Regions from separate parts of the Pseudomonas brassicacearum genome, predicted to be linked through region 2. Evidence: riboswitches for the same ligand, from Rfam matches in the RefSeq annotation. Region 2 holds a riboswitch; the other holds the start of a gene.
The links. Region 2 has a riboswitch for cobalamin ahead of cobO (cob(I)yrinic acid a,c-diamide adenosyltransferase). Riboswitches for the same ligand answer to the same signal wherever they lie in the genome.
Positions count from the first base shown of each region.

Region 1: it holds a riboswitch for cobalamin, as region 2 does, so the genes downstream of both, cobW (cobalamin biosynthesis protein CobW) here and cobO (cob(I)yrinic acid a,c-diamide adenosyltransferase) in region 2, are expected to answer to the same signal.

Region 1 is NZ_CP045701.2:2,347,466-2,355,135, reverse strand. It holds gene cobN (cobaltochelatase subunit CobN) at 1-2,162, opposite strand, end outside; gene cobW (cobalamin biosynthesis protein CobW) at 2,166-3,230, opposite strand; cobalamin riboswitch at 3,328-3,543, opposite strand; cobalamin riboswitch at 3,819-4,042, shown strand; gene GFU70_RS10325 (CbtB domain-containing protein) at 4,143-4,331, shown strand; gene GFU70_RS10320 (CbtA family protein) at 4,343-5,038, shown strand; gene GFU70_RS10315 (cobalamin biosynthesis protein) at 5,035-5,439, shown strand; gene cobM (precorrin-4 C(11)-methyltransferase) at 5,517-6,263, shown strand; gene nfuA (Fe-S biogenesis protein NfuA) at 6,434-7,018, opposite strand; gene GFU70_RS10300 (fatty acid cis/trans isomerase) at 7,134-7,670, opposite strand, start outside.
Region 2 is NZ_CP045701.2:4,948,657-4,956,326, forward strand. It holds gene cbiB (adenosylcobinamide-phosphate synthase CbiB) at 1-319, opposite strand, end outside; gene bluB (5,6-dimethylbenzimidazole synthase) at 316-966, opposite strand; gene GFU70_RS21285 (cobyrinate a,c-diamide synthase) at 963-2,360, opposite strand; gene cobO (cob(I)yrinic acid a,c-diamide adenosyltransferase) at 2,372-2,983, opposite strand; cobalamin riboswitch at 3,062-3,289, opposite strand; gene GFU70_RS21295 (hypothetical protein) at 3,443-4,027, shown strand; gene GFU70_RS21300 (PQQ-dependent sugar dehydrogenase) at 4,166-5,476, shown strand; gene GFU70_RS21305 (C40 family peptidase) at 5,622-6,155, opposite strand; gene GFU70_RS21310 (C40 family peptidase) at 6,321-6,947, opposite strand; gene hda (DnaA regulatory inactivator Hda) at 7,160-7,670, opposite strand, start outside.

The DNA of each region.
Region 1 (7,670 bases), 2.6 Mb from region 2:
CGAGGAATGCGCAGTAACGCCAGCAACGTGTCGATGCGCAGCCGTCCGCTGGGCGACTCACCAAAAATATGCAGGCCGTCGCGGATCTGCGACTCCTTCAAGTCGCACAGGTAGGTGTCCAGGCGTGGCAGCCAGATCGCCGCATCGGCATCGCTATCGAGCGCGGCATCGAGTTGCAACTCGCGGTCGATGTGCGTCTCGCGCACCAGGTTGAGGATGTCCCGTTGCAGTTCCCGGGCACGGCGCGGATCCAGCAATTGCGCCTCGTAGTACTCGTCGGCCAACAGCTCGAGGTTACGCAGCGGCCCATAGGTTTCGGCCCGGGTCAGCGGCGGCATCAAGTGGTCGATGATCACCGCCTGGGTGCGACGCTTGGCCTGGGCCCCCTCGCCCGGGTCATTGACGATGAACGGATAGATGTTCGGCAGCGGCCCCAACAGCACGTCCGGCCAGCAGTTTTCCGACAGCCCGACGCCCTTGCCCGGCAACCATTCAAGGTTGCCGTGCTTGCCGACGTGGATCACCCCGTGGACGCCGTAGGTGTGGCGCAACCAGAAATAAAACGCCAGGTAACCGTGGGGTGGCACCAGGTCCGGGTCGTGGTACACCGCGCTCGGGTCGACCTGGTAACCCCGCGCCGGCTGGATGCCGACGAAGGTCAGGCCCAGGCGCAGGCCGGCGACCATCAAGCGTCCCTCGCGGAACATCGGGTCCTGCGCGGGCGAGCCCCAGCGCGCCAGCACCGCTTGGCGATTGGTTTCGGGCAGTGCGTCGAACAAGGCCTGGTACTCGGCAAGGGCCAGGCTCTGGTGACAGGGACGCAAGTCGAGGCTGTCCAGGTCATTACTGACCCCGCCGAGCAATTGCTGGATCAACGCGGTGCCGCTTGCTGGCAGTTCAGCCGGCAGTGGATAGCCCTCGGCCTGCAGGGCCCGCAGGATATTCAGCGCCGCCGCCGGGGTGTCCAGGCCGACGCCATTGCCGATGCGCCCGTCGCGGGTCGGGTAGTTGGCGAGGATCAGCGCCACACGCTTTTGGGCATTGGGCAAACGCGCCAGGGTGGTCCAGCGTCGGGCCAGCCCAGCGACAAAATCCATACGCTCGGGCGCGGCCCGGTAGCAGACCACGTCGCTCTGGCTGCGCTCGCTGCGCCAGGCCAGGTCCTTGAAACTGATGGGGCGGCTGATGATCCGTCCGTCCAGTTCCGGCAAGGCTATGTGCATCGCCAGGTCCCGTGGTCCCAAGCCCTGCTCGCTGGCACGCCAGCCGGGTTCGTTGTCCTGGGCGCAGATCGCCTGGATCACCGGGATGTTGCGACGAAACGGGCGCAGATGCGCAGCTTCGGGGCTGGATTGAGCGAAGCCGGTGGTATTGAGGATCACGCCCGCCGCCACTTCGTCCAACCAATCCTCTACAAGTGCAAGGCAAGCAGGCTCCTTGAGGCTGGCCACGGCAATCGGCAGCGGATTGAGCCCCGCCGCTTGCAGGCGCTGGCAGAACACGTCGATGAACGCGGTGTTCGCCGCTTGCAGGTGGGAGCGATAAAACAGCACCGCCGCCACTGGCTGCCCGGCGCTCCAGTCGGCTTGCCAATCGTCGAGGTTGGCGCTGGTTTTGCGCGGGTGATAGATGGCCGTGCGCGGCAAGGCCTGCGGCTCGGTCCACGGATAATCGCGGCCAAACCATTGGCTGCCCAGGTTGTGAAACAGATCCAGGGCATTGCCCAGCCCGCCCTGGCGCAAGAACTGCCAGAGCCGGTCGCGGTCTTCGCAGGGGACGTTGCTCAGGTCGCTGAGCTCCGGGTCCGGACGATCATCCCCCGGCACCAGGATCAGCTTCACCCCGCGCCCGGCCAACTCCATCAGGCGCTCGATACCGTAGCGCCAATAGCCGATGCCGCCATGCAGCGACAGCAGGATGACCTTGGCGTGGCGCAGCACGTCTTCGACATACAGATCCACCGAAGCGTGGTTTTGCACCTGCATCGGGTTGGCGAGGCGAAACTGCGGATAATCATCCGGCAACTGCTTCGCCGCTTCGGCCAGCAGCGCCAGGCTGGAGTCGCCGCTGCACAGGATCACCAGTTCGGCGGGGGTTTGCCCCAGGTCGGCGATGTTGTCATCCGACACAAAACCGCCGGGCTGGGTCCTGAGCAGGTGCATGGCTTAGGCGCCGAGGGCGGCGCGCAACTGCGCTTCGAGCAGCGCGGCGTCAAGCGCCTGGCCGATCAGCACCAGACGGGTGACCCGCGCTTCCTCGGCGCCCCACTGGCGGTCGAAATGCTTGTCGAAACGCGTGCCGACGCCCTGGATCAACAGGCGCATCGGCTTGTTTGGAATCGCCGCGAAACCCTTGACTCGCAGTACGCCGTGCTGGACCACCAGTTGCGTCAGCGCGTCGAGCAACAGGCTTTCGTCAGCCTGGGGCAGTTCGATGGAAATGGAATCGAAGGCGTCATGATCGTGGTCATCATCGTCGCCATCGTGGTGATGGTCGTGATGGCTGTGGCGGCCGTCGATGTGTTCTTCGGAACCGGCGCCCAGGCCGATCAGCACGTCCAGCGGCAGGCGACCGCTGCTGGCTTCGATGACCTTGACCGCCGGTGGCAGCTCTTCGGCGACCTCCTGGCGAACCTTGGCCAGGTCTTCAGGACTGATCAGGTCAGCCTTGTTGAGGATCACCAGGTCGGCGCTCGCCAGTTGGTCGGCGAACAGTTCGTGCAGCGGCGATTCGTGGTCCAGGTTCGGGTCGAGTTTGCGCTGGGCATCGACCTGGTCGGGGAAGGCGGCAAAGGTACCGGCGGCCACGGCCGGGCTGTCGACCACGGTGATCACCGCATCGACGGTGCAGGCACTGCGAATTTCCGGCCATTGGAAAGCCTGGACCAGCGGCTTGGGCAGGGCCAGGCCGGAGGTTTCGATCAGGATGTGGTCGAGGTCGCCACGCCGAGCCACCAGTTCGCGCATCACCGGGAAGAACTCTTCCTGCACCGTGCAGCACAGGCAGCCGTTGGCCAGTTCATAGACGCGGCCGTTGGCCTCTTCTTCGGTGCAGCCGATGGAACACTGCTTGAGGATCTCGCCGTCGATGCCCAGCTCGCCGAATTCGTTGACGATCACGGCAATACGCCGGCCCTGGGCGTTGTCGAGCATGTGCCGCAGCAAGGTGGTTTTACCCGAGCCGAGGAAACCGGTGACGATGGTGACGGGGAGTTTGGCCAGTGTTTTCATCGGATGCCCTTTGGCAAGGTGGCGGGCAAACGGGACGACGACCGCTGGCACAGGCGTGCGCGGAAGATTTCGCCACCGGATCACCCCGCCCGGTTGTAGTGAGAATCTGTCTCGAGGCAGGTCTCCTGGCTGACGGCGGGCCAATCTTTCGACTGGCAATTGCTGCGCCTTCCCGTGTGCCCGTTTAAAGAGAGCATGCACAGTGGCCTTGCAGAAACAGCACCGTTCACAGTTGCGGGGGCAGCCGCGGCTTGGACCGCGTTCCCTTCTTAGCTTCGGCGCATGCCGAAGAACCTCGAAGGCGCAAGGCTACGCAGGGTGTGGTGGCGGGTCAATCGCCGCAAGTAATCTGCATGACGCCGTTGTGGCGAGGGAGCTTGCTCCCGCTCGGTTGCGCAGCGACCGTAAAGAACCGGGGGCCGCTGCGCAGCCCAGCGGGAGCAAGCTCCCTCGCCACAACAGCATGCTCGCCGCGCCCCTTGTACATTGACGCCCCGCCCCCGCCCATGCTCTCCTGTGCATGGTTTGCGTAGCGGGTTCTGCTAGCTCAAATTCTGGCGTCCGAAGTTGGGCTAACAGAACCCGCTACGCAAACCACTTGTCATGGGTGCCCTTCACAGGGTGAAACGGGAAACCGGTGAATCGTGTGCTTTACTCCAAAGCCACGTCAGTCCGGTGCTGCCCCCGCAACGGTAAGCGAGCGAAGCGTCTGAACCACTGTGTCCGCGGACATGGGAAGGTGACGCTTGCAGGCCAGGCGCAAGCCCGGCCCCTCGCAAGCCCGGAGACCGGCCCATGACTCATGCATCAACAAACCCGCGGTGGGCGGGCGCTGTTCGAACCTTGGTGGGCTTTCGCCCGGGGTCTCATCGCGCTCATATCCCCCACTGAACAAGAACAGAGGGAAGCGCCATGTCGACCATCAGCAGCACCGCCCGCACCGCCAGCAGCACCACCACCCTGAGCCAACGCCTGAGCGCCGCGATCCTGGCTTCGATCCTGGGCGCGGGGCTGGTCTATTTCGCCGGTTTCTCCCACATCGAAGCGGTGCACAACGCCGCCCACGATACCCGCCACAGCGCCGCTTTCCCGTGCCATTGAGAACTGACGCCATGATCAAGCGTATCGCGCAGACCGCTGGTTTCAGCGGCTTGCTGGCCGCCCTGCTGCTGACCCTGCTGCAAAGTTTCTGGGTATCGCCGCTGATTCTCCAGGCGGAAACCTTCGAGAAGGCCCCGGCGACCGAGGTCCATGAACACGCCGACGGAGCGGCTCATACCCATGATGCCGAGGCCTGGGAGCCGGAAGACGGCTGGCAGCGCGTGCTGTCCACCACCGGCGGCAACCTGGTGGTCGCCGTGGGTTTTGCCCTGATGCTGGCGGGCCTGTACACCTTGCGCGCACCGACTCGCACCTCCCAGGGCCTGCTCTGGGGCCTGGCCGGCTATGCCACGTTCGTCCTGGCGCCGACCCTCGGCCTGCCCCCGGAATTGCCGGGTACCGCAGCGGCCGACCTGGCCCAACGGCAGATGTGGTGGATCGGCACCGCAGCGTCCACGGCGGTGGGCATTGCCTTGATCGCCTTTGGCCGGCATTGGCTGCTCAAGGTGCTGGGCGTGGCGACGTTGCTGGTGCCCCATGTCATCGGTGCGCCGCAACCCGAAGTCCACTCGATGCTGGCGCCCCAAGCGCTGGAAAGCCAATTCAAGATCGCCTCGCAGCTGACCAACGTCGCGTTCTGGCTGGCCCTCGGCCTGATCAGCACCTGGCTGTTTCGCCGTGATGGCCAAGCCCACCACGACGCATGAGCACCAGGCCGATCCTGGTGGTCGGCCTCGGCTGCCAGCGCGGCTGCCCGGCCAGCACGCTACGAGCATTGCTCGACCAGGCGTTGCTGGCCCATGGCATTGCGCTTGATCAGGTGCGAGCCCTGGCCAGTATCGACCTCAAGCGTGACGAACCGGGCCTGCTGAAACTGGCCGAACAACTGGCGCTGCCGCTGATTTGCTTCAGCGCCGAGCAGTTGGCCGAGTATCAGGAGCGGCTCAGTCACCGCTCCGAGATCGCCTTCGAACGCACCGGTTGCTACGGCATCGCCGAAAGCGCCGCCCTGGCCTTGGCCGACCAGTTGGGCACAGCGCCCGCGACGCTGCTGATGACTCGCCAAAAAGGCCCCAAGAGCACGTTGGCATTGGCGGTCGTGGCGTAAATCCCGATAATCGGCGCCCAGGATCATGAGCGATCTTCATCTGGGCGATGCTCACCTACCTTTCACAGGAGCCGGTCATGACCGTTTACTTCATCGGCGCCGGACCCGGCGACCCGGATCTCATTACCGTCAAAGGCCAGCGACTGATCCGCCACTGCGCGGTCATCATCTACGCCGGCTCGCTGGTGCCGACCGCTGTCCTTGAAGGCCATTGCGCCGAACAGGTGATCAACAGCGCCGAGCTGCATCTGGAACAGATCATCGAATTGATCAAGAGCGCCCATCTCAAGGGCCAGGACGTGGCCCGGGTGCATTCCGGCGACCCGAGCCTGTACGGCGCCATTGGCGAGCAGATTCGTTGCCTGCAGGAATTGGGCATCCCTTTCGAAATCGTCCCGGGTGTGACCGCGACCTCAGCCTGCGCCGCCCTGCTGGGCGCCGAACTGACCTTGCCGGACATCTCCCAAAGCCTGATCCTCACCCGCTACGCCGACAAAAGCCCGATGCCCGCCGGGGAAGAATTGGGCAGCCTGGCGCAGCATGGGGCGACCATGGCGATTCACCTGGGGGTCACTCATCTGGAAAAAATCGTCGACGAACTGCGGCCCCACTACGGCGCCGATTGCCCGATTGCCGTGATCCACCGGGCGACCTGGCCGGATCAGGATTGGGTGATGGGGACGCTGGACGATATCGCAGCAAAAGTACGCGCCAAGGGCTTTCGCCGCACGGCGCTGATTCTGGTGGGACGTGTGCTGGGCAATGATGTATTCAGCGAGTCTTCGCTTTACCGCGCCGGGCATGCGCATCTCTACAGGCCCTGAAGCTCAGCAAGACCCAACCTGCCCCTGCTGTAGGAGCTGCCGAGCGAAGCGAGGCTGCGATCTTTGCTCTGACACTTGGGTCTCAAGCGAAAGATCAAAAGATCAAAAGATCGCAGCCTTCGGCAGTTCCTACAGGGCGGGTGACGTTTTGCCAAGTCCCCTCGCCACAATCAGTAGTAGGCGTTTTCTTTCTGCGTGTGGTCGGTCACGTCGCGTACGCCCTTGAGCTCCGGAATGCGCTCGAGCAAGGTGCGCTCGATGCCTTCCTTCAAGGTCACGTCAGCCTGGCCGCAGCCCTGGCAGCCGCCGCCGAACTGGAGCACGGCGATGCCGTCTTCCACCACGTCGATCAGCGAAACCTGGCCGCCGTGGCTGGCCAGCCCCGGGTTGATTTCGGTTTGCAGGTAGTAATTGATGCGCTCGTTGACCGGGCTGTCGGCATTGACCATCGGCACCTTGGCGTTGGGCGCCTTGATGGTCAATTGGCCGCCCATGCGGTCAGTGGCGTAGTCGACCACCGCATCGTCCAGGAAGGCTTCGCTGAACGAGTCGATGTACGCGGTGAAGCTCTTGAGCCCCAGCGCGGTGTCTTCGGATTTTTCTTCCCCCGGCTTGCAGTAGGCAATGCACGTCTCAGCGTACTGGGTGCCGGGCTGGGTGATGAAGATGCGGATCCCGATACCCGGCGTGTTCTGCTTGGACAGCAGGTCGGCCAGGTAATCGTGGGCGGCATCGGTAATGGTAATGGCGGTCATGGAAACTCCTCGCAGGCTTGCCGGCAGTTTACGCCAATCATCGCGCCGGACAAAGTCCTAGTATTTTTGTCGGGAAAGCGCCCGGCGGCACGGAGTTTGCCACCGGGGCTGTCGATCAGAGGTTCTGGTAGCGATTCATGTCCAGCACACCGCTTTCCACAGGCTCAGTCTCCTGGATGTACTGGCTCAGGTCATGGAAGTAGTACCAGAACTGCGGGTGACTGCGACGAATGCCCCAGCGCTCGACAATCCGCTCGAACGCCGGTGCATCCTGGGCGCCTTGCATGGCCTCGACGAACGCCGGCACTTGCCCGGCCGGAATGTTGAACATGAAGTTCGGATAGCTGCTGAGCACACCCGGGTAGACCGTCAGTGTGTCCAGCCCCGGCTGGTAGCGCGCTTCTTCGCCCAGCAGGAACGCCACGTTACTGTGGGCTCGGTTGCGCAGCAGGCTGTAGACCTCCCGATGACCGCTGGCGGTTTCGATGCGCAACAGGGTCGCTTCCGGCAGTTGGTCAATCACCTTGAGCCCCGCCGCCGGGCGTGACACCAGGCGACTGAGGGCCTGTTCGGCGTTTTGCAGCGCCGGATCGATGTTCGGGCGCGAGCAGTAGGCACCGTCGCAGCGATTGATGGGGTCGGGGAACGCATT
Region 2 (7,670 bases):
CGCTGCGCAACGCCCGCGCCACCGGCTCGACATGTTCACCGAGGCTGCGCAGGCCGAGGGCACAGTACAAGGCGAGGATCTCCACCAGCCAGCCCACCATCGGCGCCCACGAAAGGGCCGTGGCGAGCAAGGTCAACGGCACCACGGCGATGATCCACGCCGTCACCCCATGGCTGCGCCAACCGCGACCTCCGGAATTGAAACGTTGTTCGATGCGATCGGCAAAACCGCCGAACGCCACCAGCGGATGCCAGCGCCGGGGCTCGCCCAGCAGCGCATCCAGCGCCACTGCGGCAGCACTGAGCAACGCCACGCTCATGGGCTCACTCCCCAATGGTTTTCATACAGCAGTTCATTGAGCGGACGCGGTTGCGCCCAGCCCTCCAGGGCGAGCATCGGCGCCGGGTAAAAACCCTCGACCGGCCCCAGGCAGAGGATCGCCAGCGGCTTGGCCCCGGCGGGCAGGCCCAGCAGGTCGGCCAGGGCCTGGGGCTCGAACAGCGACACCCAGCCCATCCCCAACCCTTCGGCGCGGGAGGCCAGCCACAGGTTCTGGATCGCGCAGGACAGCGAGGCCAGGTCCATTTCCGGCAAGGTCCGACGACCGAAGATGTGCCGCTCGCGATCCTCCATCAACGCCGCCACCAACACTTCGGCGCAGTCGTCGATACCTTCGACCTTGAGCTTCATGAATTCATCGCTGCGCTCGCCCAGGGCCTCGGCGGTGCGAATGCGTTCCTGCTCCACCAGCTCGCGGATCTGCCCACGCAAGGCGCGGTCACTGATGCGGATGAATCGCCACGGTTGCATCAGGCCGACGCTAGGGGCCTGGTGCGCGGCTTCCAGCAGACGGCGAAGCAAGGCCGGCTCAACCGTGCCACCGATGAAATGGCGCATGTCGCGGCGTTCGGCGATGGCGCGGTAGATGGCGTCGCGTTCGGCTTGAGAGAAAGCGGTGTCTGTCATGGCCTCTTCGCGAGCAAGCCCGCTCCCACATTGGCTAGCGTTGCACTTGAGATCACTGGGTCCCCTGTGGGACCGAGCTTGCTCGCGATAGCGGTCTCAGGATCAGGCGCAAACAACGCAGCAATCGCCTTGGGATTGGACGGAAAATAAAAATGCACATAGGAAGCCGTCATCCGCCCCTGCCGGAACACCGCTTCCGCCCCACGCCCGCCGTTGGGGCTATGGCCACGGGCAATCGGTTCGAGTTCGGTACTGGTCAGCGAATGATGATAGGTATGCCCACGCAAGGTGCCTTCCGGCAAGTCCACCGATTGCAGCGCCAGGGCCGCCAAGCGCTTTTGCATCTGCGCATCGCCAGCCAGCAAACCCAGCAGTTCGGCGCGCACGCCTTCGACATCGGTCAATGAATCCAGCAGATACAACATGCCGCCGCATTCGGCGAGCAACGGTTTATCGGCTGCGTGATGGGCACGGATCGCCGCGAGCATCGGCGCGTTCCCCGCCAACGCAACGTGGTGCAGCTCTGGATAACCGCCAGGCAGATAAAGGCTGTCCGCCTCGGGCAGTTCGCTGTCATGCATCGGCGAAAAGAAGCTCAACTGCGCGCCCACGGCTCGAAGCAGATCAAGGCTCGCGCCATAAGTGAAGGCAAACGCTTCGTCACGGGCCACGGCGATGCGCACACCGGCGAGCCACGGCTCAACGGCGATCACCTCGGGCGCGGCGAACTCCACCGCTGGCGGCAGCGCCACTTCGCAACTGCCGGCCAGGGCCTCGGCGGCCGCGTCGAGGCGCACGTCCAAGTCGTTCAACTCGCTGGCCTGGACCAACCCCAGATGACGGCTGGGCAATTCGATGCCGGTTTCCCGGGACAGCGCGCCGTACCAGCGCAGGCCTTCGGTCAGGCTGCCTTCGAGCAATTGCGCGTGGCGCAAGGTGCCGACCCGGTTGGCCAGAACCCCGGCGAACGGCAGGTCGGGTTGATAACGGGCCAGGCCCAGGGCCAGCGCGCCGAAGGTCTGGGCCATGGCCGTGCCATCGATCACCGCCAGCACCGGCACGCCGAAATGTCGCGCCAGGTCGGCGCTTGACGGGGTGCCGTCGAACAGCCCCATCACCCCTTCGATCAGGATCAGGTCCGCTTCGGCAGCGGCTTCCCACAATAGTCGGCGACTTTCCTGCTCGCCAACCATCCACATGTCCAACTGATAGACCGGCGCGCCGCTGGCCCGCTCCAGGATCATCGGGTCGAGGAAGTCCGGGCCGCATTTGAATACGCGCACCTTGCGCCCCTGGTTACGATGCAAGCGGGCCAGCGCAGCAGTCACGGTGGTCTTGCCTTGGCCCGAGGCTGGCGCTGCGATCAGCACCGCCGGACAGTGGCGGCGGGTCATGGCGGGATCGCTCACAGTTCGACGCCTTTCTGCGCCTTGATACCCGCCTGGAACGCATGCTTGATCATGCCCATTTCAGTCACGGTGTCGGCCAGCTCGATCATCTCGGGCTTGGCGCCGCGACCGGTCACCACCACGTGCTGCATCGGTGGGCGAGCCTGCAGATCGCTCAGCACTTGATCGAGGTCGAGGTAACCGTGCTTGAGGGCAATGTTCAACTCGTCGAGCACCACCAGGCCGATGGACGGATCACTGAGCAACTGGCGCGATACTGCCCAGGCGGCTTCGGCGGCAGCGATGTCGCGCTGACGGTCCTGGGTTTCCCAGGTGAAGCCTTCACCCATGACGTGAAAGCGCACCTGCTCCGGGAAACGACGGAAGAACAGTTCTTCACCGGTGCTGTTGCGCCCCTTGATGAACTGCACCACGCCGCATTGCATGCCGTGGCCCATGGACCGCGCAAGCATGCCGAACGCCGAACTGCTCTTGCCCTTGCCGTTGCCCGTCAGCACCAGCAACAAGCCGCATTCATTTGGCGAGTTGGCGATGCGCTCGTCGATCACGGCTTTCTTGCGCAGCATGCGCGCCAGGTGGCGTTCGTCGCGATCAGGGGTGTCGGTCATGGGAGCTCTCCGTTGGGATTGGATAACGGCGGGCGGGCACAAAAAAAGACGGCAACAAGCCTGGCATCGCCCACCGTGATGCCGTTGGATGAATCAGGCCGGTCTCCGGGCTCATGAGCGGCGTGGTGCCTGGCTGCGCGCCTTCCCATGTCTGCGACACAGTGGTTTGTGGCCTGCGTGGCCACAAAGCGCAGCGTTGACTCATTTACCGTTGCGGGGGCAGCGCCGGGTTCGTGTGCACTCACCGGCTTCCCTGTTTCACTCTGTCGACCGCAGCCACAGAGCACCTGAAACAAGCCGCGAAGGTTAGAGGGTTGGGGGTGGAGCGTCAATTAAAGCCGCCTGTCGGGGCAATCATTGGCGCCGATCAATAAAATGACGCCAATCTTGTGTGATTCTGCAGCAAGTGATATCAAAGCGACATTACGACCCGATATCACAACAACAAGAGGGCAAAACATGCAAGGCATGCTCATCAGCAATCCGAAATTGGAATTCCTGCGCCCGATGCTGGAACGCTGGTTTGACTGTATCGACCGCTACAACGCCGTGCGTGGCGATAACGACACGCCTTACTGGTTCGATGAAAAAGCCAACCTCGGATTGCTGTCGGCCGCCGCCTGGATGGCTGAGATGGTCACGCTGCAGAACGCGCCGACCCGCAAGCAGAATGAAGAAGGCGAACGCAACGTCAGCGCCGATCTGTTCATCGCCAACACCGAGGAGCGCGCCTTCATCCAGGCCACTCAGCGCTGGCCCAAGGTCAATAACCTGAACCTGACGCAGCCGCTGCTGGAAGCCACCAGCGATGCCAAGCGCATCAGTTATGCCAGCGACCTGAAGCTAGGCTGCCTGTTCGTCTCGCCGCAAAAAGCCCAGCAAAGCGCCACGCCCGAAGAATTGCAGGACATGATTGACGACCTGCAAAAGGAAAACACCTGTGCCGTGGCCTGGTATTTCCCTTACGCCTATCGCAAGTTGCGCAACGAAGCCGGCCATTACCATCCAGGCATTGCAGTGCTGTTCAAGCAAGCCCACGGCTGATTCATTCAACAAGCAACTGGGTAAACAAGCCCCCCACAAGGAGCTTGTTTGCCTGGTTGACGAGGCCTACACGCGGTTGAACCATCACGCGTCTACGCTCCTCTATGAATAACTACATGCATTCATAGGGAAGCCAGCATGCTCAAGCCACCCCATCTTTTGATCGTCGCCCTTGCCGCCGGGCTTGTCGCTTGTGGCGAGTCTTCCACCTTGCAAGTGTCCGACGGCACCGGCCCAGCGCCGAAACTGCCCGAACCGAACAAGACCCTCATCCCCACCGTCAACATCGCCGAAGCCATCGGCTGGCCGCAAGTCGCCAAGCCGACCCCGGCCCAGGGCCTGCAGGTGGGCGCGTTCGCTGAAGGGCTTGATCATCCACGCTGGCTCTATGTGTTGCCCAATGGCGATGTGCTGGTGGCCGAAACCAACGCCCCGCCCAAGCCGGACGATGCCAAGGGCATCCGGGGCTGGGTGATGAAAAAAGTCATGGGCCGAGCCGGCGCCGGCGTGCCCAGCCCCAATCGCATCACACTGCTGCGCGATGCCAATCACGACGGCATCGCCGAAACCCGCACAGTGTTCCTGGAAAACCTCAACTCACCGTTCGGCATGGCCCTGGTCGGCAATGACCTGTACGTGGCCGACACCGACCGGCTGATCCGCTTCCCTTATCGGGACGGTGACACGCAGATCAAGGCACAGCCGACCAAGGTCGTCGACTTGCCGGGGGGCTCCATCAACCATCACTGGACCAAGAATGTGATTGCCAGCCGCGACGGCAGCAAGCTGTACGTCACCACTGGCTCGAACAGCAACGTCGCGGAAAACGGCATGGAGGCCGAAGAAGGTCGCGCCGCCATCTGGGAAGTGGATCGTGCCAGCGGCAATCACCGCATCTTCGCCTCGGGCTTGCGCAACCCCAACGGCCTGGCTTGGGAGCCCCGCAGCGGCGCGCTCTGGACAGCGGTGAACGAGCGCGATGAGATCGGCAGCGACCTGGTGCCGGACTACATCACATCGGTCAAGGAAGGTGCCTTTTATGGCTGGCCTTACAGTTATTACGGGCAGAACGTCGATGTCCGGGTCGAACCACAGAACCCGGCCCTGGTGGCCAAGGCCATCGCCCCGGACTACGCCGTCGGCCCTCACACCGCCTCGTTGGGCCTGACCTTTGCCGAGGGCAGCACCTTACCTGCACCGTTTACCGAAGGGGCCTTCGTCGGCCAGCACGGTTCCTGGAACCGTAAGCCCCACAGTGGTTATAAAGTGATTTTCGTACCATTCAACGGCGGCAAGCCGGTGGGGCAACCCGTGGATGTGCTGACCGGCTTCCTGAACGCCGACGAAAAAGCCCAGGGCCGGCCAGTGGGCGTGGTGATCGACAAGCAAGGCGCGTTGCTGGTGGCCGATGATGTGGGGAACAAGATCTGGCGGGTGTCAGGTAAATAAAGCGACACCCCCCTTGTGGCGAGGGGATTTACTCCTGACCTGTGGGAGCAAGGCTTGCCCGCGATGAAGGCGATGCGGTCTCTCAGAGATCGAGCCGCCTGTTTCGCGAGCAAGCTTTGCTCCCACAGATCAGGGCAACAACAACTCAGGGATTACGCGCCAGATGCTCCGGCTGCAACACACGCTTGGCGCCCAGATAGGCCTTCTGCCAATAGGCCTTGGACAGGCTATCGAGCTTGACCGTGCCGCCTGTGGCCGGCGCATGGACAAAACGGCCCTCACCGACATAGATCCCGGCATGGCTGACCTGGGAGCCGCCGCTGGTGGCGAAGAAAATCAAATCGCCAGTCTGCAAGGCTTCCTTGCCGACATCCGGGGCACGCATGCCGATCATCTCGCGGGTGGAACGCGGCAGGGAAATGCCGGCAACGTCGCGGTACACATAGCCAATCAGACCACTGCAATCGAAACCCGAATCCGGCGTGTTGCCGCCCCAGCGATAAGGCGTACCCACCAAACCCAGCGCCCGGAAGAGCACGTCTTCGGCGACCGGGGAAAAGGATTGCGAGGGTGCAAAGACCACCGGGGCCCGCACTGGAGCAGGCGGCGGAGTGCGGCTGGCGCATGCGCTGAGCAGCGCGGCAAGAAACATTAGAGCGAGGCGGGCCGACGTCGACATATGCAGAACAATCCTGATCTGGATGCGGCTTTTCTGCCGTGGACATGAAAACAAATCCGCCCGCGGAGTACGCAGGCGGATTGCCATCAATCAATGATCATGGATTCTAGCGGCTATGAGGCAAACTTCAAGTAAGACTTTAAGTTTGCCTTACAAACTGTGCGCTTACTTGCGAGCAGTGACCACAGTCGGTGCCATGGCGAGGGCGCGCTTGGCTTCGATGAAGGTCTTGCTCCAGTAGCTGTCGCCCAGGTTGTCGATCCGCACGCCACCGCTGCGGCGGCTGCTGGAATGGATGAACTGGTTGTCGCCCAGGTAGATACCGGCGTGGCTGACGCGACCGCGACGACCGTTGGTGCTGAAGAACAGCAGGTCACCGGGTTCAAGTTGGTTGCGAGCCACCAGTGGGGCGTTCACGTTGATCATTTCGCGAGTGGAACGCGGCAGGTTCATACCGGCCTCTTCGCGGAACAGATAACCGATGAAACCGCTGCAATCGAAGCCGGCTTCAGAGGTACCGCCGAAACGGTAGCGGGTACCGATCAACGACATGCCGCGCTCCAGGATGCTGTCGGCCAGTACTGGAAGCTGGTAAGGCTTGCTGTCGGTGAAGGCTTCGAGCTCTTTGTCGGAGGCCATTTCTTCCTGGAGCGCAACGGAGGAAGACTGGGCGGTAACGGAGTTCTTGACCTGTGGTTGTTGCTCTTGCTGGGACACTGGGGAGTGGACAGCGCAACCAAACAACAGGGTAACGAGTGCGAGAGGCACGAGGGGTGCGAAGCGACTTAGCATGGGCACGACCGTGGCTGAAGTAGTAAAGATGGCGAGACTATGCCTTCTATCAACCTCATTTGCAAATTCAATCGATGCAAATGTGACTTCTCGGTTTTACGTTTACATCTAAGCGCTTAAGCCCATTTTGAACGTCACATGGCCTGCAGCCCGGCAGGACCGTGGGTTCCGTCGCGCCCAAAGAAGGCCATGAGCCACTACCTGCAACGGTTCTACCAGCCCAGGGTTTCTTTCAAAAAAGGAATAGTCAACTTGCGCTGGGCCTGGAGTGAGGCCTGGTCGAGGCGTTCAAGCAGCTCGAACAATGCGCTCATGCTGCGGGTACCCCGGGTTAGGATGAAATGCCCGACTTCGTCGGTCAGGTGCAGGCCACGCCGGGACGCGCGCAACTGCAAGGCGCGGAGTTTGTCTTCATCGGACAGCGGGCGCATCTGGAAAATCAGCGCCAGGGTGAGACGGGACTTGAGGTCCGCCAGCTTCACCGGCAGCTCCCGCGGCGACGTCGACGCGGCGATCAGCAGGCGCCGACCGCTGTCGCGCAACCGATTGAACAGATGGAACAGCGCTTCTTCCCAGTCAGCCTTGCCGGCCACGGCCTGGAGATCGTCCAGGCAGACCAGTTCGTACTGTTCGAGGTTGTCGAGGATCTCGACGCCGCGGTCGAGCAACTCGGCCAACGGCAGGTACACCGCCGGTTCGCCCAATTGCTCGAACCGCAGGCAC